DNA from 2 places in the Paenibacillus sp. FSL F4-0097 genome. Region 2 is predicted to be linked to the other one. Evidence: a T-box and tRNA genes for the amino acid it is inferred to sense, from the RefSeq annotation. Region 2 holds a T-box; the other holds one or more tRNA genes.
The links. A T-box is a leader RNA that pairs with one kind of tRNA and senses whether it is charged. The one in region 2 lies ahead of pheS (phenylalanine--tRNA ligase subunit alpha), so its partner is inferred to be a tRNA-Phe.
Positions count from the first base shown of each region.

Region 1: it encodes a tRNA-Phe, which carries the amino acid that the T-box ahead of pheS (phenylalanine--tRNA ligase subunit alpha) is inferred to sense. The anticodon was not compared.

Region 1 covers NZ_CP151965.1:138,606-149,072, reverse strand. Annotated here, with positions in the region: gene hprK (HPr(Ser) kinase/phosphatase) at 1-498, opposite strand, end outside; gene ugpC (sn-glycerol-3-phosphate ABC transporter ATP-binding protein UgpC) at 709-1,830, opposite strand; gene MHH86_RS00715 (helix-turn-helix domain-containing protein) at 1,942-3,036, opposite strand; tRNA gene MHH86_RS00710 (tRNA-Lys) at 3,186-3,258, opposite strand; tRNA gene MHH86_RS00705 (tRNA-Tyr) at 3,264-3,349, opposite strand; tRNA gene MHH86_RS00700 (tRNA-Phe) at 3,358-3,430, opposite strand; tRNA gene MHH86_RS00695 (tRNA-Asp) at 3,493-3,570, opposite strand; tRNA gene MHH86_RS00690 (tRNA-Thr) at 3,585-3,660, opposite strand; tRNA gene MHH86_RS00685 (tRNA-Val) at 3,693-3,768, opposite strand; tRNA gene MHH86_RS00680 (tRNA-Met) at 3,777-3,853, opposite strand; tRNA gene MHH86_RS00675 (tRNA-Ser) at 3,884-3,975, opposite strand; rRNA gene MHH86_RS00670 (23S ribosomal RNA) at 4,058-6,984, opposite strand; rRNA gene MHH86_RS00665 (16S ribosomal RNA) at 7,217-8,774, opposite strand; gene MHH86_RS00660 (pro-sigmaK processing inhibitor BofA family protein) at 9,077-9,343, opposite strand; gene MHH86_RS00655 (DUF2508 family protein) at 9,377-9,628, opposite strand; gene recR (recombination mediator RecR) at 9,766-10,365, opposite strand; gene MHH86_RS00645 (YbaB/EbfC family nucleoid-associated protein) at 10,404-10,467, opposite strand, start outside.
Region 2 covers NZ_CP151965.1:1,844,826-1,855,292, reverse strand. Annotated here, with positions in the region: gene pheT (phenylalanine--tRNA ligase subunit beta) at 1-927, opposite strand, end outside; gene pheS (phenylalanine--tRNA ligase subunit alpha) at 1,110-2,144, opposite strand; T-box leader at 2,205-2,490, opposite strand; gene MHH86_RS08035 (sensor domain-containing diguanylate cyclase) at 3,080-4,693, shown strand; gene pulA (type I pullulanase) at 4,756-7,143, opposite strand; gene ptsP (phosphoenolpyruvate--protein phosphotransferase) at 7,523-9,235, opposite strand; gene MHH86_RS08020 (HPr family phosphocarrier protein) at 9,228-9,503, opposite strand; gene ptsG (glucose-specific PTS transporter subunit IIBC) at 9,602-10,467, opposite strand, start outside.

The sequences.
Region 1 (10,467 bases), 1.7 Mb from region 2:
TTCAAGGGCTGTCTCACTCTTACCAATACCACTACTACCAGTAATCAGCATACCTACACCATATACATCACAGAGTACACCATGAATCGTTGCTGTAGGGGCTAATCTCCCTTCTAAGAAGCTCGTCAAACGGCTGGAGAAAATAGTCGTAGCCATCGAGCTACGAAGCACAGGAAGTCCCTTTTCATTACTTATATCAATTAACTCCTGTGGCACATCCAAACTACGGGTAATTACGATACAAGGTGTATTGTCATTACAGATTCCACGAAGCCTACTTTTACGTTCAGCTTCAGGCAGCATGGAGAAGAATGCGAGTTCTGTCTTACCTAATAGTTGAACACGTTCTTCCGGATAATATTCGAAATAACCAGCAATCTCTAGTCCAGGGCGATTCAGGTCATCGACCGTAATAGGTCGCTTTAGACCTTCCTGGCCGGAAATAACCTCTAATTGAAAATGTTGTACCAATTCAGATACTTTTACTTTCTTAGCCATGTAAATTCGTCCTTTCGTCACCTGCGGTATATGTCCGCTTACTGCGTCCGGTTGACAGCGATCTCATTACAATTCCGGAGGTAATTCTCCTGCTATCTTAATTGATAACGCTTGTGAATGCAATCTTAACGCCTATCCATTACGACCCTAATTAAACAATAAAGCCACCCTTTCGGGTGGCTTTATCAAGAGAGAAAAGATCCTGCGATCTTATCCCAACAGAATGTTAACTTCGGATTCTTTATCGAAGAAGTGAACTTTGTTCATATCGATAGCCAATTTTGGCTTGCTGCCTTCGCGAGTAGTGGAACGTCCATCTACACGAGCGATTACAGTAGATTTACCAAGGCCGCTCAAGTAAAGGAGCATTTCGTGACCAAGGTTTTCAGTTACATCAACCAATGAAGTAAAGATTGTGTTCGGGGAAGCTTCCAAGAATACTGGCTCTTCATGGATATCTTCTGGACGAACGCCCATAATTACTTCTTTGCCAATGTAGCCTTTGCTGCGGATGATTTGAGCTTTTCCGCCTGGTACTTCAACATCAAGGTTCTCAGCACGGAAACGGACAGAACCGTTTGCTTCGGACAAAGTACCATTGATAAAGTTCATTGTAGGGGATCCGATAAATCCAGCTACGAACAGGTTAGTTGGTTCATTGTACAACTCTTCAGGGGAAGCAGCTTGTTGAATGATACCATCATACATAACTACGATACGGTCACCCATTGTCATAGCTTCTGTTTGGTCATGCGTTACGTAGATACAAGTGGTTTCAAGGCGTTTAACCAGTTTAGTGATTTCAGCGCGCATTTGACCACGAAGTTTAGCATCCAAGTTGGAAAGAGGCTCATCCATCAAGAAGACTTGTGGATCACGTACGATAGCGCGTCCCAAAGCTACACGTTGGCGTTGACCACCGGAAAGTGCTTTTGGTTTACGATCTAGCAAATGCTCGATATCGAGAATTCTAGCAGCTTCACGTACTTTCTTGTCGATTTCATCTTTCTTCACTTTACGAAGTTTCAAACCGAAAGCCATGTTTTGGTATACGCTCATATGCGGATACAGGGCGTAGGATTGGAATACCATCGCGATATCGCGGTCTTTAGGTGCAACGTCGTTGACTACACGATCGCCAATGTACATTTTACCTTCGGAGATTTCTTCCAGACCAGCAATCATACGCAAAGTTGTGGATTTACCGCAACCGGATGGTCCAACCAATACTAGAAATTCCTTATCTTTAATATCAAGATTGATATCCATTACTGTTGCTTTATCTGAACCCGGGTATTTTTTGAAAATATGCTCTAAACGTACGCCTGCCATTGTATTTCCCCCTCGAGTTAATTATTGATTAATTGAAAAATTCTTTTTTCCTTGTACATTTATATTACCCTAGACGGGACACGGTGGCTATTTGTAACGTTCACAAAAAACCTATTTCCTTTTCGTCACTTTATACAAAAGCATAGTAAGCTTCACAATAGCAGCGTCCCCAAAGCTACGCACATCGGCACCCGTCTCCTGCTTTATCTTGTCCAGACGGTATAAAAGCGTGTTGCGATGAATATATAGCTTCTTGGCTGTTTCACTTACATTACAATCCATCTCAAAAAACGTCTCCAGAGTCATCAGCATTTCTTTATCTGATAATACGGAAGAATAGTCGCCAATCTGTCCAAGTAACTGTTTACGCCGTGCATCAGGAATGCTGTTAACCAAACGTTCCAAATGCAGCTCCCAAGGTAAATGAATATATTCACCCACTTGGAAAATTCGTCCGAGTACAATAGTCTCTCTCAGCAAGGCCACGGATCCCGTCAATCCCTTAACAGGAACGATAGCCGGAGCTACAGCCAAATGGAATACACCTACCCATTCGCTGGCTATCAGTTCGTGTAAGCCCATGCTTGTCTGAGCCAGAATTTCATCTACGCTCTCTTCTTCCTCATCCTTATCATCTCCGCCCGTGAGTAATTCCTTCCGGGCCAATATTAACCATTCTTTTTCTTGAAGAGGTATAAGCAGAATTTCATTCTCAAAATAGCTGCGCAACAGCTTCATTAAGGAACGATAAGTGATCTGCGGGCTATGTGCATTCTCACTGCTAAGTAGGAATGGAACCATATCTCCGAATAAACGTCCCTTTAGAGCCATCTCATCGGGTATCTCAGAGTCATTTTTCTCTTGCTCCAGTTCGGTGTTCAACCAGGTACCCAGCTGCCGAGCCTCCGCTTCCCCTTCTTCTCTAACCCCAGTAGCTTTTAGTGCAATTGCAAAGTTTCGAACCGCATAATTCACTAATTGTATTTCCAAAGAGTTAAGTCCATCCAATTCCACCCAGACAGCGGTTACACGTCCATCAGTCTCATATAATGGTGCCCAAAGATGACCCTCATGGATTACCGGCTGTTCTTGTGCTTCCAATCCCAGGCTAAAAAGAGAAGCTGAATGTTGCCTCCCTAACTGCTTGATTCCGGTTTTCTTTCCGGTGAGCTGCTCTAACTTTTTCCGCAATGTTTCGCTATCCATAGTCACCATACTCCACCACTTTTGCTCTTTTCGCCTATTTTAGCATATTCTCTAATATTATGTTAATCACTACAGCAGCGCGCTACTATAATACGACATAAAAACACAAAAAAAGCCACCACCCTAAGGTGATGACTTTCTGTTTGGGATGAGCCATGAAGGACTCGAACCTTCGACACCCTGATTAAAAGTCAGGTGCTCTACCAACTGAGCTAATGGCTCATAAATGGTGGGGGATGATGGATTCGAACCACCGAACACGTACGTGAGCAGATTTACAGTCTGATGCGTTTGGCCACTTCGCTAATCCCCCAAAAAAGGTGGCTCGGGACGGAATCGAACCGCCGACACGAGGATTTTCAGTCCTCTGCTCTACCGACTGAGCTACCGAGCCATAAGATTACATGACAATTAAGCGGAAAAGTCTTACACTTCCCACTCATTTTGTGGAAAAAATGGCGGAACCGACGGGATTCGAACCCGCGGTCTCCTGCGTGACAGGCAGGCATGTTAGGCCAACTACACCACGGTTCCGCATTAAATAAAAATGGTGCCGGCGAGAGGACTTGAACCCCCAACCTACTGATTACAAGTCAGTTGCTCTACCAGTTGAGCTACACCGGCACGGTGTAAAAGCAATTCTAAAAAGATGAAAATGGTGGAGGCTGAGGGGATCGAACCCCCGACCCTCTGCTTGTAAGGCAGATGCTCTCCCAGCTGAGCTAAGCCTCCAGGTATTATGGTAGCGGCGAAGGGGATCGAACCCCCGACCTCACGGGTATGAACCGTACGCTCTAGCCAGCTGAGCTACACCGCCACAATAATTAGTATTGCTATGGATTGAAAATGGCGGAGAGAGTGGGATTCGAACCCACGCACCGCTTACGCAGTCTAACCCCTTAGCAGAGGGTCCCCTTATAGCCACTTGGGTATCTCTCCAAACGATATCAGTACCACAGCAATCCAAACAGGAATTTGACTCCCTGAAAACTGAATCCGAAACAAATCTGCATTCTAAGTATAGGATAAGCCCTCGACCGATTAGTATTGGTCAGCTCCATGCATTGCTGCACTTCCACCTCCAACCTATCTACCTCGTCGTCTTCAAGGGGTCTTACTAATTGGGAAATCTCATCTTGAGGGGGGCTTCACGCTTAGATGCTTTCAGCGCTTATCCCGTCCGTACGTAGCTACCCAGCCATGCTCCTGGCGGAACAACTGGTGCACCAGCGGTACGTCCATCCCGGTCCTCTCGTACTAAGGACAGCTCCTCTCAAATTTCCTGCGCCCACGACAGATAGGGACCGAACTGTCTCACGACGTTCTGAACCCAGCTCGCGTACCGCTTTAATGGGCGAACAGCCCAACCCTTGGGACCTACTTCAGCCCCAGGATGCGATGAGCCGACATCGAGGTGCCAAACCTCCCCGTCGATGTGGACTCTTGGGGGAGATAAGCCTGTTATCCCCAGGGTAGCTTTTATCCGTTGAGCGATGGCCCTTCCATGCGGTACCACCGGATCACTAAGTCCGACTTTCGTCCCTGCTCGACTTGTAGGTCTCGCAGTCAAGCTCCCTTATGCCTTTGCACTCTGCGAATGATTTCCAACCATTCTGAGGGAACCTTGGAACGCCTCCGTTACTCTTTAGGAGGCGACCGCCCCAGTCAAACTGCCCGCCTGACACGGTCCCCGTACCCGATAAGGGTACTAGGTTAGAACCTAGATACGATCAGGGTGGTATCCCAACGGCGCCTCCACCGAAGCTTGCGCTCCGATTTCTACGGCTCCCACCTATCCTGTACAGATCGTACCCAAATTCAATATCAAGCTGCAGTAAAGCTCCATGGGGTCTTTCCGTCTTGTCGCGGGTAACCTGCATCTTCACAGGTATTAAAATTTCACCGGATCTCTCGTTGAGACAGCGCCCAAGTCGTTACGCCATTCGTGCGGGTCAGAATTTACCTGACAAGGAATTTCGCTACCTTAGGACCGTTATAGTTACGGCCGCCGTTTACTGGGGCTTCGGTTCATAGCTTCGGGTTACCCCTAACCACTCCCCTTAACCTTCCAGCACCGGGCAGGCGTCAGCCCGTATACTTCGCCTTGCGGCTTCGCACAGACCTGTGTTTTTGCTAAACAGTCGCTTGGGCCTTTTCACTGCGGCCCCCTCGTGCTATTCACACTACCGGGGCACCCCTTCTCCCGAAGTTACGGGGTCATTTTGCCGAGTTCCTTAACGAGAGTTCTTCCGCGCGCCTTAGAATTCTCTTCTCGCCTACCTGTGTCGGTTTGCGGTACGGGCACCTTCTCCTGGCTAGAGGCTTTTCTTGGCAGTGTGAGATCATGACCTTCGCTACTATAATTTTCGCTCCCCATCACAGCCCAGCCTTATCGATGTGCGGATTTGCCTACACATCAGCCTCACTGCTTAGACGGACATCCATCAGTCCGCGTCACTACCCTCCTGCGTCACCCCATCGCTCATAGCGGATTACGGTGGTACAGTAATTTCAAACTGTTGTCCTTCGACTACGCCTTTCGGCCTCGCCTTAGGTCCCGACTTACCCTGAGCGGACGAGCCTTCCTCAGGAAACCTTGGGCTTTCGGCGGATCAGATTCTCACTGATCTTTTCGTTACTCATACCGGCATTCTCACTTGTGTAGTGTCCAGCGCTCTTTTCAGTACACCTTCAACCCCTACACAACGCTCCCCTACCCCAGATACATACGTATCTAGCCATAGCTTCGGTGGTGTGTTTAGCCCCGTTACATTTTCGGCGCAGAGTCACTCGACCAGTGAGCTATTACGCACTCTTTCAATGGTGGCTGCTTCTAAGCCAACATCCTGGTTGTCTGTGCAACTCCACATCCTTTCCCACTTAACACACACTTGGGGACCTTAGCTGATGGTCTGGGCTGTTTCCCTTTTGACAATGGATCTTAGCACTCACTGTCTGACTCCCGGCAATAAGTATATGGCATTCGGAGTTTGACTGAGCTTGGTAATCCTTGCGGACCCCGCACCCAATCAGTGCTCTACCTCCACTACTCTTATACCGAGGCTAGCCCTAAAGCTATTTCGGGGAGAACCAGCTATCTCCGAGTTCGATTGGAATTTCTCCGCTACCCCCACCTCATCCCCGCACTTTTCAACGTACGTGGGTTCGGGCCTCCAGTGCGTGTTACCGCACCTTCACCCTGGACAGGGGTAGATCACACGGTTTCGGGTCTACGTCCACATACTCATTCGCCCTATTCAGACTCGCTTTCGCTGCGGCTCCACCTTCTCGGCTTAACCTTGCATGTTAAACGTAACTCGCCGGTTCATTCTACAAAAGGCACGCCATCACCCATAGATCGGGCTCTGACTTTTTGTAAGCACACGGTTTCAGGTTCTATTTCACTCCCCTTCCGGGGTGCTTTTCACCTTTCCCTCACGGTACTGTTTCACTATCGGTCGCCAGGTAGTATTTAGCCTTAGCAGATGGTCCTGCTGGATTCATACGGGGTTTCACGTGCCCCGCACTACTCGGGATCCGTCTCGGAGAGAACACAGTTTAGGTTACAGGGCTTTTACCTCTATCGCGGGCCTTTCCAGACCTCTTCACCTACCATATTCCTTTGTAACTCCATGTGAGACGTCCCACAACCCCTAAGAGCAAGCTCTTAGGTTTAGGCTGTTCCGCGTTCGCTCGCCGCTACTGACGGAATCACTATTGTTTTCTCTTCCTCAGGGTACTTAGATGTTTCAGTTCCCCTGGTCTGCCTCTACATTTCCTATGTATTCAGAAATGAGTAACTGCGAATTACCACAGCTGGGTTTCCCCATTCGGACACCCCCGGATCAAAGCTTGCTTACAGCTCCCCGAGGCAGTTTCGTTGTTCGCCACGTCCTTCGTCGGCTCCTGGCGCCTAGGCATCCTCCGTGTGCTCTTATTAGCTTAACCTTGATTTTTCCGAAGAAAAATCTCACTAATAACATTTACTTGTTTGCACAAGTTGCTAAAAGATGTTCTAAAACGCAAATTCGTTTCGGTATCCAGTTTTCAAGGATCAAGTCTTACTTGAGAGCTTAAACTCTCAAAACTGAGCAACGAGTGAGTAACAGGCCTAAACCTGAGTTTTGGAAGCTGAGCTTCCGATTTGAATGTCCTCATTGCAGAGAACGATTCTCCATAGAAAGGAGGTGATCCAGCCGCACCTTCCGATACGGCTACCTTGTTACGACTTCACCCCAATCATCTACCCCACCTTCGGCGGCTGGCTCCCTTGCGGGTTACCCCACCGACTTCGGGTGTTGTAAACTCTCGTGGTGTGACGGGCGGTGTGTACAAGACCCGGGAACGTATTCACCGCGGCATGCTGATCCGCGATTACTAGCAATTCCGACTTCATGCAGGCGAGTTGCAGCCTGCAATCCGAACTGAGACCGGCTTTGATGGGATTGGCTCCACCTCGCGGCTTCGCTTCCCGTTGTACCGGCCATTGTAGTACGTGTGTAGCCCAGGTCATAAGGGGCATGATGATTTGACGTCATCCCCACCTTCCTCCGGTTTGTCACCGGCAGTCACTCTAGAGTGCCCAGCATTACCTGCTGGCAACTAAAGTTAAGGGTTGCGCTCGTTGCGGGACTTAACCCAACATCTCACGACACGAGCTGACGACAACCATGCACCACCTGTCTCCTCTGTCCCGAAGGCCGCTGCTATCTCTAGCAGATTCAGAGGGATGTCAAGACCTGGTAAGGTTCTTCGCGTTGCTTCGAATTAAACCACATACTCCACTGCTTGTGCGGGTCCCCGTCAATTCCTTTGAGTTTCAGTCTTGCGACCGTACTCCCCAGGCGGAGTGCTTACTGTGTTAACTTCGGCACCAAGGGTATCGAAACCCCTAACACCTAGCACTCATCGTTTACGGCGTGGACTACCAGGGTATCTAATCCTGTTTGCTCCCCACGCTTTCGCGCCTCAGCGTCAGTTACAGCCCAGAAAGTCGCCTTCGCCACTGGTGTTCCTCCACATATCTACGCATTTCACCGCTACACGTGGAATTCCACTTTCCTCTTCTGTACTCAAGCCACCCAGTTTCCAGTGCGACCTCAGGTTGAGCCCAAGGTTTAAACACCAGACTTAAATAGCCGCCTGCGCGCGCTTTACGCCCAATAATTCCGGACAACGCTTGCCCCCTACGTATTACCGCGGCTGCTGGCACGTAGTTAGCCGGGGCTTTCTTCTCAGGTACCGTCACTCCGGTAGCAGTTACTCTACCGGACGTTCTTCCCTGGCAACAGAGCTTTACGATCCGAAAACCTTCATCACTCACGCGGCGTTGCTCCGTCAGGCTTTCGCCCATTGCGGAAGATTCCCTACTGCTGCCTCCCGTAGGAGTCTGGGCCGTGTCTCAGTCCCAGTGTGGCCGTTCACCCTCTCAGGTCGGCTACGCATCGTCGCCTTGGTGGGCCGTTACCCCACCAACTAGCTAATGCGCCGCAGGCCCATCCCTCAGTGACAGATTGCTCCGTCTTTCATTCTTCTCTCAGGAGAAAAAAGAAATTATCCGGTATTAGCTACCGTTTCCGGTAGTTATCCCAGTCTGAAGGGCAGGTTGCCTACGTGTTACTCACCCGTCCGCCGCTAAGTTATTTTGAAAGCAAGCTTTCAAAATAACTCCGCTCGACTTGCATGTATTAGGCACGCCGCCAGCGTTCGTCCTGAGCCAGGATCAAACTCTCCAATTAGTATTGAAAAGAGCGATATGCTCATTTTGAAACATCTGACGAGAAAATTAATTCTCTAATTTTGGATTTCACTTGCGTGATTTCCTACTCACTCGTTGTTCAGTTTTCAAAGATCAATGTCTCATCTTTCGTCGTCGTTGCTTGTCAGCAGCGACCTTTATAATATATCACAGTGCCTTTGTTTTCGTCAAGCATTTTTTTAATTTCTTTTTTTGCTTGACCATTTCAGCAAGTTGTTAATCAACAGCTTGTCCAAACGGGCGAGACTTAATGTATCATATTTTTCAAAGCCACGTCAAGCATTAAAATAAAATTATTCTTAATCCGAGCAACATAACCACGCCAGGAAGCCCAAGAACCGTTACTGCGCCTATAGTTGCAGGGTTCAAAGGGATATACACCTGCGTGAGCAAACCTGAGAAGTTCACTACATATATCCCAAGTGCAGCCAATACCAAATGAACCCCAAATAAACTTAGCCACCCAAAACCCAGCTTTTTTCTAAATATAACTAAACCTAATAAGATAACGGATAATATCAATACGCCCATAGCTACCATTCTAAGCATGTAGATCCCCCTTATACAATTATTTACAAGCCCTTAAATTTGACTGCTGTTCAACCCTAAGCTTTTTGCATGTTTGAGATGTATCTGATATTTACGTTCTGCCGCCTCCAAAATATATATCGCGTAATCTATCTGATCCTGTCCCAACGCCTCGTCGAACATCAGGTAAGCCCTCTCCCACTCTGAATGCGCCTTACGGACCTCTAAGAGGGTTTCCCACCCCTCACTTTCCTTTTTGCCTTGTTCCTTATCCACTCCCCGCCACAGCTCTCTCCACCATCCCATTTCAATTCCTCCTCAGAATAATTTTGATGCAAAATACACATCTCGTTATTCTCATTCATATCGGGATAGGGACAAACTTAGAACAAAAAAAAGGAAACCCGAGGGCTTCCTTTTTGAAAAATACCACTATAGAGCTGCTAGAATAGCTCGCGACGGCCTTCCAACGCTTTGGACAAGGTAACTTCATCAGCGTATTCAAGATCGCCACCTACAGGCAAGCCATGAGCTATCCTGGTGATTTTAATCTCAAACGGCCGAACAAGACGAGAAATGTACATCGCCGTTGCTTCTCCCTCGATGTTGGGGTTGGTCGCCATAATAAGCTCGCTTACTCTCTCATCACTCAGACGGGTCAATAATTCTTTCAAGCGAATATCATCAGGGCCGATACCTTCCATAGGTGAAATTGCGCCCTGAAGAACATGGTAATACCCATTAAACTCCTTGGTTCGTTCTATAGCCACCAAATCCTTAGAGTCTTGTATCACACATATCACTGAAGGATCTCTAGTTTTGTCCTGACATATCTTACATGGGTCCGTATCCGTAATATTACAGCAGACCGAGCAATAGTGAAGATTGCGTTTGACGCTTACTAGCGCTTTTGCAAAATCAATGACTTCATCCTCTTTCATGTTAAGCACATGAAAAGCTAACCGGGCGGCTGTCTTCGGTCCAATCCCGGGCAAACGCGTAAAAGCATCGATCAGCTTAGCTAGCGGTTCGGGATAATACAAATTAATAATTCTCCTTTAGACTGAAGTGGAGTGGGCTATTAGAACAAGCCTGGGATCTTCATTCCACCAGTGAATTTACCCATGTCATTGTTAGCAAGCTCT
Region 2 (10,467 bases):
CGGCTCTAGCTTACGCTCTTGACCGTCAAGTGTAACCAAAACTTCACCTTCATGGGCAAGACGAACGCCGAGTTCTCCACCTTGCACTTTATCTGCATCAAAAGCATGCAGCGGCTGTCCATATTCCAGCATCACGTAATTGGTAATGTCCACGATATTATTAATTGGACGAACCCCAGCAGCCATCAGACGATTCTGAATCCACAGCGGTGATGGTGCAGGTTTAACACCTGCAATATAACGAACTGCATAATGGCTGCAGTATTCTTCATCTTCAATCTTGACGGAAATGGAATCCGCAGCAGGACCACTGATCTCAATAATTTCGCTTTTTGGATCAGGCAATTTAACTTCACGCCCAAGAATCGCACTTACTTCATAAGCAGCACCAATCATACTGAGGCAATCCGAACGGTTCGGAGTCAGATCGAATTCCAGAATCTCGTCATCTAAGCCGAGGACCTTGGAAATATCCTGACCAATCTCTGTCCCTTCAGGCAGCACAAGAATACCTTCTTGTTGCTCTTTTGGAAGCAATTTATCATTCAGTCCCAATTCTTTGGCCGAGCAGATCATCCCTTGCGATAGGACGCCGCGCAGCTTGGCTTTTTTGATATCCAGTCCTGGCAGCTTAGCACCGACCAGTGCTACAGGTACAGTTTGACCTGCAGCTACATTTTTTGCGCCACAGACGATTTGTAGATCCTCATCTTGGCCCGCATCCACGATACATACGTTCAGCTTGTCGGCATCAGGATGTTTTTCCTTTGATTTCACATAGCCGGTTACGATGCCGGAAATGCCTTTATTGCGGCGCTCTACGCCGTCAATCTCAATGCCGGCAGCGGTAATCTTCTCCGCTAGCTGTTCGGCGGTTACTCCTTCAATCGATGTATAATCAGCCAACCATCCGGTTGATACTTTCATATCCGCTCACTTCCTTTATGTTTCAGATGTATTTATTTCACTGTCGTTCGTGCTGCTTCCTGTGGGAGAACGGATGAAGTGCACTCAATTTCAGCTACACACTATTAAGGACGGTCCCTACAAGGAAATCAAATGCTCCAAAACCCATTCTCCAGCCACTATCAGCTAGCGCACCACAATAACTAAACGCCCTTGAACTGCTTCACAAAACTCATATCATTACTATAGTAATGACGGATGTCATCGATGCCGTATTTAAGCATTGCAATCCGCTCTACACCCATTCCGAAGGCGAAGCCGCTGTATTCAGCAGGATCATAGCCACCCATTTTCAGTACATTCGGGTGTACCATACCTGCGCCAAGGATTTCTAACCATCCACTTTGCTTGCATAGTCTGCAGCCATCGCCACCACATTTGAAGCAGCTTACGTCTACTTCAACACTTGGCTCCGTGAATGGGAAAAAGCTCGGACGAAGACGAATGCCTGTATTCGGTCCAAACATCTCCTGCACAAATTGTTGCAGGGTGCCCTTCAGATCACTCATTCGAATGTTACTTCCAATGACCAAACCTTCGATTTGGTGGAACTGGAAGGAATGCGTTGCATCATCATCATCACGGCGGAATACTTTACCCGGACAGATGATTTTAACAGGAGCTTCACCGTTCATAGCCTGCATAGTACGAATCTGTACTGGCGAGGTTTGAGTGCGCATTAGCAGGTCATCTGTTAAATAGAAAGAATCCTGCATATCACGTGCCGGGTGATTCTTAGGCAGATTTAGAGCTTCAAAGTTATAATAATCGGTCTCCACTTCCGGACCTTCAGCTACACGGTAGCCCATGCCGATAAAAATATCCTCAATCTCCTGTACGACTCTGCTAAGCGGGTGAATGCCCCCCTGCTGTAAACGGCGACCCGGTAAGGTTACGTCTACTTTTTCAGCCTGCAGACGTTGCTGGGTTTCCTGCTCTTGAAAAGCCTCCTGCTTCGCGCCGATAATCTCCTCAATAGCACTGCGAACCTGATTCGCCACTTGCCCGATTACCGGACGCTCCTCAGCACTAAGTCCTCCCATACCGCGCAGAACCTCTGTAAGCTCACCTTTTTTACCGAGATACTTCACTCTTAAATCATTTAGTACCTGCGGATCCATAACCTCCTGCAGCTTAGCCAGCGCTTCAACCTTCAATGCTTCCAACTTCTCTTTCATGGCCGTGTACAGCCCCCTTCAATCATTGTCTAGTTCAACAAAAAAAGGCCTTTCCTCCCGGTAAGGGACGAAAAGACCGTGGTACCACCCTTGTTAGACAAGCTGATCTGTTCCCCTTAAGAGCTTCATTCCCTCTTTTGGCTGGACAGATACCTATCTCACTTTATACAGAAATAACGGTCTGTGACCGGTATCCCCTACCCTTCCCTATTAGACAGCTTAAGGAATTCAGGGAACTGCTCCGGAGTGAACTTCGACAGCTCTGCTTCTTAGAAACGCTCTCAATCCGCGGCGTCTCCTCCCTGTAAGTCAGGCACTGTGTACTCTTCTCCATCACTGCATTTCACAATTCATGCTAATTGTCAGGTATCTCTTTACTACAAGAGATATGTCTCTTTATTATATGCAAAATCTGTCGTTTTGACAAGCTGGATTGGCATCGGGGCGGGCAGGCGTGATTTTTGGAATGATGCCTGCGAACAAAGCCGCACGACTTCACCCCATTCACGCACTGCGTAACGAATAATGAATGATTAGCTTTCCTGTAGTCATTATGACTAAGGGCAGTTTTTTTCAGCAGCTGTAAGCCGTATCATTTATGATCGAGTGGGGTAATAGGATCCATCGGTTTGAATATAGATAATTCAATAGGCCCATACATTAAACTTTAAATTTTGTCTTTTGGATTATTATGAGTAAAGATTGCTCTATAAGCAGCACGTCCTATATACTTGATATACTAGAAACTACCATTTACTCACACGTACACTTTCCTATGTTTTCCCACTATGTATACAACACCTCTTTTATTCCCATAAGCACCTTCAAACATCAGTGACTGAGTTAAATTACGCCTGACCATAGATTGACTTCTGCAGGTTCTACTTAAGCAGCAATAGATTTACTTAATCATCTTATACAGGGAGAAGATGACTGTGGCAGGGTTCTTCGAATTCAAGGTAACACGCAAACTATTCTATGTCTTCGCTGCAATCTCCGTCCTTCTGGTCGGGATCAGCGTGTCCTCGCTACTCTATTTAAATCACACTATTAATAGATTGTCAGATTCTCTTTATGATGATATATATCAGAACTCTAAGCTCATACTAAGCGCCGATCGTGATCTGCATCAAGCTGCTGTAGCCTTGCAAATCGCAATGGGCCCAAACCTAACAGCCGCGGAAGGTGAACAGTTCACTACGGAGTTTATAGATAATAATCTTCAAGCGCAGGAACGAATAAGTCTAGCAAGAGCAAATATCAACGCTATAAAAAAACCTTACAGTGATATGAAACAAAGTGGAATTATCCTTTCCGAATTAAAAAACGAGCTGCGCTCCTTTGAAACTACTATTGTCATGTGGAAAAATTCAGGGCATACGCTAATAACGGAACGGACGAAGAGTAGCTGGAATCCGGATTCATATTCTGCGCTCACCCTAAACTCGCAATTCAATGAAGCTAGAGCATATCTCGATCAAGCAGAGGACTTGATTGGCAACTACGCCTTGCAAGTAACGGACGGTTTTAAGGATAAAAAAAGCGCTTTGTTCTCCCTGTATTCGCTCCTCTTACTTGTGTTTCTCCTGGTCATTATTTACCTTGGACGCAAAATCATCTGGCTCCAGAATGAAATGCTGGAAGAACAAACACTTTATCAGCTAATCGGTGAAACCATGTCTGATTTCATTATTTTGACGGATCCTAACGGGTTGATTCTATACGCTTCCCCCTCACACTCCAGTATTCTAGGCTATGTGCCTAAAAAAGGAGATCCGTTATCCAACTATATACGTGAACCGGAGATTGCCTGGGCTAAATTAAAGAGCGTGGTTCAGGGAACCCCGCGCATTTCAGAACTGCGCATGCGCGGAGCAGAAGGCCAATGGGTATGGCTTGAAACTAAGGTGTCACCTGTTCTCGGCAGCCGTAAATTCCCAGCACAATTCATGCTGTTATCTCGAGAAATTACCCAGCGAAAACAATACGAAGAACGACTACATAAGCTAGCCTTCTATGATCATTTAACAGCGATTCCCAACAGGGCTCATTTCAAAATGTATATGGAGAACCTTATCACACAACCCGAAGAACGGAAGCAAAAAATTGCACTGGCCCTGCTGGATTGTGACAGATTCAAGCAGCTAAATGATACCTTAGGCCATCTGGCTGGAGACGAATTTCTTCAGCTGCTCTCCCGTGAACTTCAGCATACAGTCAAAGGAATAGGTCAGGCCTTCCGGATCGGCGGAGATGAATTCGCAGTTGTACTGCATCGATTCACTTCTCCAGAGATGCTTGATGAAACGCTGCAGCGGTTACTTAAACTGTTCAATAAGTCTTGGTCTGTTGATAACGGGTCCAGCTTCCACACCTCCGCGAGTATCGGAGTAGCTTTATTTCCTGAACATGGAAGCAGTATCAATGAACTGCTGCGTGCCGCCGATTTGGCGATGTACCGCTCCAAAGACCATGGTGGCAATAAAGCCAATCTTTACTATGAGCTTGTGGACGAAGAGTTTGCTGACCAGACCATTGTAAAACCATAAAACCAAATAAAAAGCTGTCTCAGGATACAATCAACCCTGAAACAGCTTTTTTTGTATTGCCACTAACTGCTTAACCGAAGATGATCCTCTGAAATTCCATCAATCTCCTGTTCACGATCCCGGACTAAGACCTTGGTTAACTCTCCATTCGTAGAACAATCAATGAAGCGGTCTCCGTCTCCATCTTTTTCTTCCCAATCATTAAGCCGCAAAATATATCCGATGGATTGGGTATCTGGCAGCACTTCGATGCGGGCTACTGCACGCCCGTTCTCCATATAACGGAAATCGCATTGTCCATCCTGGATTCCTGTATCCCAAACCCAAAGATTCCAGCCTTGGTAATTCCGATCTGGGCGTTCATAGTGTATTTCGATGATTTTAGAGCGTGGGGCTGGCTCACCACATTCATCATAAAGGACCATCATCGACAACCCTTCCACCTCTACCTCATTGCCTTCGATCCTGCGGAGGGCTTCTGTACCTGCATGGGTATGGTCTACTACTATACTCCACCCGTTAGAAATCTCAGGAAGAGCCACCGTCATTCGATCATTATTAGCATTGAAGATAACGGTTATATTGTTCCAAAGATCGCCTCCTGCATGGCCTCTAAGAAAATACGATACTATTCCGCCATCACATCGCAGAAATTCCAACGAACGTTCAATTTCCTGGCGGCCATGCAGACGAAATGCCGGATGTGTGCGCCGCAGCTCGATCAGGCCTTTATAATATTGAAATACGGGCTTAAATACGCTTTTCATATTCCAGCGGATCGAGTTGATCGCGTCACCGCTGCGGTAGCTGTTATGATCCCCAAATTTACTGCGCAGGAGCTCATCTCCAGCATGCAGGAAAGGTATCCCTTGCGATGTCAGAATAATTCCGTTAGCAAGCAAGGAACGACGTACAGTTTCATTACCGAGAATGTTCTCCGGATCTACATTCACGTATGGATTGGCAAGGGCCACTGCATCTTCAAGATCCTCGTTATCCATGTTGGCGATTACCGGAAAATCAGCTTTCTGGCTCCCCCCTTGAACGATAAGCAACTTATCCCATAAATTCAAATTATCATGGGCAGTTACATAGTTCACAGATTCCACAGGCGAGTCCGTAAACTCATGAATTGCTCCTTTAATTCCGGCTGCAATAGCACCTTCTTTGCCGTATTCGCCTGTCACGAACCCTCTTCCGAAGCCATCACTATCCCCTTTGATCGCTGAACGAAAGTTATCGTTGAAGACAGCATAACCCTTGCCCCGTTGTACACCTTTTAGCGTTTTAGTGGCCAGCGGAGAATCTCCACCCGTCCAAGGTTCACCGTAAAGCAACAGATTCGGATTCACTTCTAGACGGAGCTCTTCCGTAATCTCCCGCATGGTAACACTGTCCATCAGACCCATCAGATCAAACCGGAAACCATCGATATGATATTCCGCAGCCCAATAAGATAGGGAGTCTTTAATAAATTTTCGGACCATCGGACGTTCTGTAGCCAGCTCATTGCCAACCCCGGAGCCATTCGACAAACGTCCCATAAAATCGCGGCGATAGAAATAATCTGGGACAAGCGGCTCAAAAGGTCCATTCTCCACAGCATAAGTGTGGTTGTAAACGACATCCATAATTACCGCGATCCCGCGGCTGTGCAAGGCCTGCACCACTTCTTTAAATTCACGGATCCGCAAGCCAGGATTGGCAGGATCGGTGCTGTAAGATCCTTCAGGTACATTATAATGCTGGGGATCATACCCCCAATTGTAGTCCACATTAGCTATGGAGGAACCCCGATTAACCACCTTCAGCTCATCCACGGTCTGAAAATCAAATACCGGCATCAGATGAACATGGGTAATCCCTAATTCAGCCAGATGATCAATCCCCACTGTATTTCCTGCCGGATCCTTTAATCCAAATTCGGTAAATGCTTTGAATTTACCCTTATAATACATACCAGAGCTCTCATGTGAGGAGAAATCACGAACATGCAGTTCATAAATCACTGCGTCGGCAGGATGCTGTAACGGAGGCGCTACATCCTGATCCCAATGTTCTGGATTCGTATCCTGCAAATTAACGATTGCCGATCTTAAACCATTAGCTGATACGGCTGTTGCATAAGGATCTACTGCTTCTGTCACATTACCATCTGCAAAAACAGCACGGTACATATAATATTTCCCTTTTAGATCACCTGATAACTTGGTCTGCCAGACTCCGCCATTACTACGCTGCATATATACAATCCGACCACTGTCCACAACACTCTTATGTGACTCAGCATTCAGTCGATAACCACCTGTTTCGTACAGGACAAGGGACACAGCAAGAGCCGTAGGTGCCCAGACTTTAAAGACACTGTACTCCGTTGAATACGTCAAGCCTAAATCCTTACCCTCATAGACTTCCATCATCAATTCTGCATTTATATAATTTTTACTCATGAATTAACACCATCCTATGGCTCCCCACCTAACCTGTGGGGTTGCTTATAAGTCCATATATTACCAATTCATTACATATTAATACTTGCACAGCGCTGCAAGTCGGCAAATGGAGTATAAACTTTCTATGGATCCTTACTATTATATGTACGACATATTTATAGGTTTGGGTTCCTTATCGACTTTATGCTCATTACTAATACTATCGGTATAGACATCTGCGCAATAAAGAAAATAAACAGTGAACAGTAAATGAGGTCGAATTAAAGTAAATTATAGATTAAAAAACATAAAAAAGCCGACCTCCAGCCATCGGAAGTCGGCAATAGTAGTTGGAAAACAGTAGAACGCTAAAACGGATTAATGCATGCGTTAAAAGTTACTTAGCGATACTTTGAACAAGTGCAGCTACTTCTTCAGCCGTGCCAAGCTGCAAAGCTTTTGCAGCCAAATCCTTCATGTCGGCAGCCGACAATTTAGAAATTTGACTGCGCGCTGGCAGAATGGAAGTTGCACTCATGCTGAATTCGTCAAGACCAAGACCCAGTAGCAGCGGAATAGCTGTTGCGTCACCAGCCATTTCACCACACATCCCTGTCCATTTACCTTCTGCATGGGCTGCATCAATTACATTTTTGACCAAACGCAGGATGGCTGGATTGTAAGGCTGATACAGGTAAGATACCTGTTCATTCATACGGTCAGCAGCCATTGTATATTGAATAAGATCATTCGTACCGATACTGAAGAAATCAACTTCCTTAGCAAACTGGTCAGCCAGTACAGCAGTTGATGGAATCTCAACCATTATGCCGAGCTGAATGTTGTCTGATACTTCCTTACCTTCTTCCCGAAGCTTAGCTTTCTCTTCGAGCAAAAGATCACGCGCAGCACGGAATTCACCAAGCGTAGCTATCATAGGGAACATAATGCGAAGATCCCCGTGAACACTTGCTCTTAGTAATGCACGTAGTTGAGTACGGAAAATATCCTGACGATCCAAGCACAGACGGATCGCACGGAAACCAAGGAAAGGATTCATTTCCTTCGGAAGGTCCAGATAAGGCAGCTCTTTATCGCCACCGATATCCAGGGTACGTACGACTACCGGCTTACCCTTCATGTTCTCAAGTACAGTACGGTAGGCGTTATATTGGATTTCCTCAGAAGGCAGCTTATCGCGACCCATGTAAAGGAACTCAGTGCGGTACAGACCTACACCTTCGCCACCATTCTCAATTACACCATTCACATCATTTGGTGTACCAATATTGGCAGCTAGCTCAACATGTTTACCGTCTGCTGATACTGTTGGTTCGTCGCGAAGTTTCTTCCATTCTGCGATTTGCAAGTCGTAAGCTTCCTGCTTGCGAGTGTACTCTGCCACTTCAGCTTCGCTAGGATTGATCAGAACGTCCCCATTCAGACCATCGACAATCACCAAATCGCCAGAATTCACTTCGGACAGAACCGTTTTAGTTCCAACAACCGCTGGAATTTCCAAAGAACGTGCCATAATCGCAGAGTGGGAAGTCCGTCCACCAATGTTCGTTGTGAAGCCTTTAACGAACTTACGATTAAGCTGTGCTGTATCCGATGGTGTTAGATCTTGAGCAATCACGATTACTTCTTCACTGATTTCTGCAGGACTTACATAATGAATGCCCAGCAGGTGGTTCAGCAAGCGCTTGGTAACATCACGCATGTCAGCTGCACGTTCCTGCAGATAGGCACTCTTCATATTTTCAAACATCTCAATGAATTGCGTAGCCACTTCGTTTAGCGCATAGTCCGCGTTAACCGATTCCTCACGGATTTTATCAATTACAGGATTGATCAGCTCTGGGTCATCAAGAATAAGCAGATGTGATTCGAAAATCTCAGCCTTTTTCTCTCCCAGCTCTGCCAAAGTACGCTCTTTAATCGTTTGCAGCTCCACTCTTGATTTGGCGAGTGCATCATTCAACTTAGCGACTTCTGCTTCAGTATCACTGATACCTGTCTTCGTAATCGTATAATCCGGATGTTTCAGGATAAAAGCACGGGCTACTGCAATCCCTGCTGAAGCCGCGATTCCTGAAATCTTATTCATGGATTTCCCCTAGCCCTTCTTTAATCATTACTTCTTGAAGAGCGTTCAAAGCTTCTGCTTCTTCGCTTCCTTCGGTAATCAAAGACAAAGTATCTCCAGCTTCAAGACCCAATGACAATACGCCAAGAATGGATTTCAAAGTTACTTTTTTACCTTTAGCTTCTGCAAATGCTTCTGTACCTTTGAATTTTGTTGCTGTATTTACCAAGGCAGTTGCTGGACGTGCGTGAATTCCATCTTCATCGACAATTCTGAATGTTTTTTGCATAATATTATCCAACTCGCTTTCTGTTATTAGAGTATTTTAAATTTATAGTGAAAGCTTCGCTTCCTTGTATGAACAAGGAAGCATCGGCCCTTGCACTTTTACTGAATCGTAATGATGTCTTGGTCTCCTATAGAAACCTTACCCGGCTTCTTCAATGTTACAGAAGAGCCTTCTGGTAAATTCGAGAAAATAACAGGTGAGATTACAGAAGGTGCATGTGCTTTTACATACTCTAAATCCACTTCCATAATCGGTTGCCCAGCCGCTACAAGATCGCCTTCTTCAACTAATACCGTGAAGCCTTGACCTTTAAGCTTAACCGTATTAACCCCAATATGAACGAGCACTTCCTTGCCTCCGTCAGACATAATACCGATGGCATGTTTGCTCGGGAACACGTTAAATACCTTACCGTAAACCGGTGAAGCAATTTTCCCATCTTCGGATAGAAACGCGAAGCCGTCGCCCGTCATTTTTTGGGAGAATACTGGATCTGGCACCTCTGTGATATCCAACAATTCACCGTTTACTGGAGATACGATATCTTCCTTGATAATCGCTTCACCAGCTTCACCTGCCTGTTGTTCTTCTTCTGGCTCTGGAGTAACCACTGCTGGAGCTGCTGAAGCCGCAGGTGTCTTTCCGTTAATTACATCTTGAATCTGCGATTTAATCGTGTCTGAACGTGTGCCAAAAATCGCTTGAACGTTATTACCCACTTCCAGCACACCTGATGCACCAAGTTTCTTAAGACGGTTCTTGTCTACGCCTGCCTTATCTTTAACTTCAACACGAAGGCGGGTAATACAAGCGTCTAGATGAGTGATGTTTTCTTTACCACCTAGAGCGGACAAAATGTTCCGCGGTAGATCATCACCGGCTCTGGAGACAGACTCCGTATTCACTTCTTCTTCTTCATTCGTATCTTCTTCACGACCCGGTGTCATAAGATTGAATTTCCGAA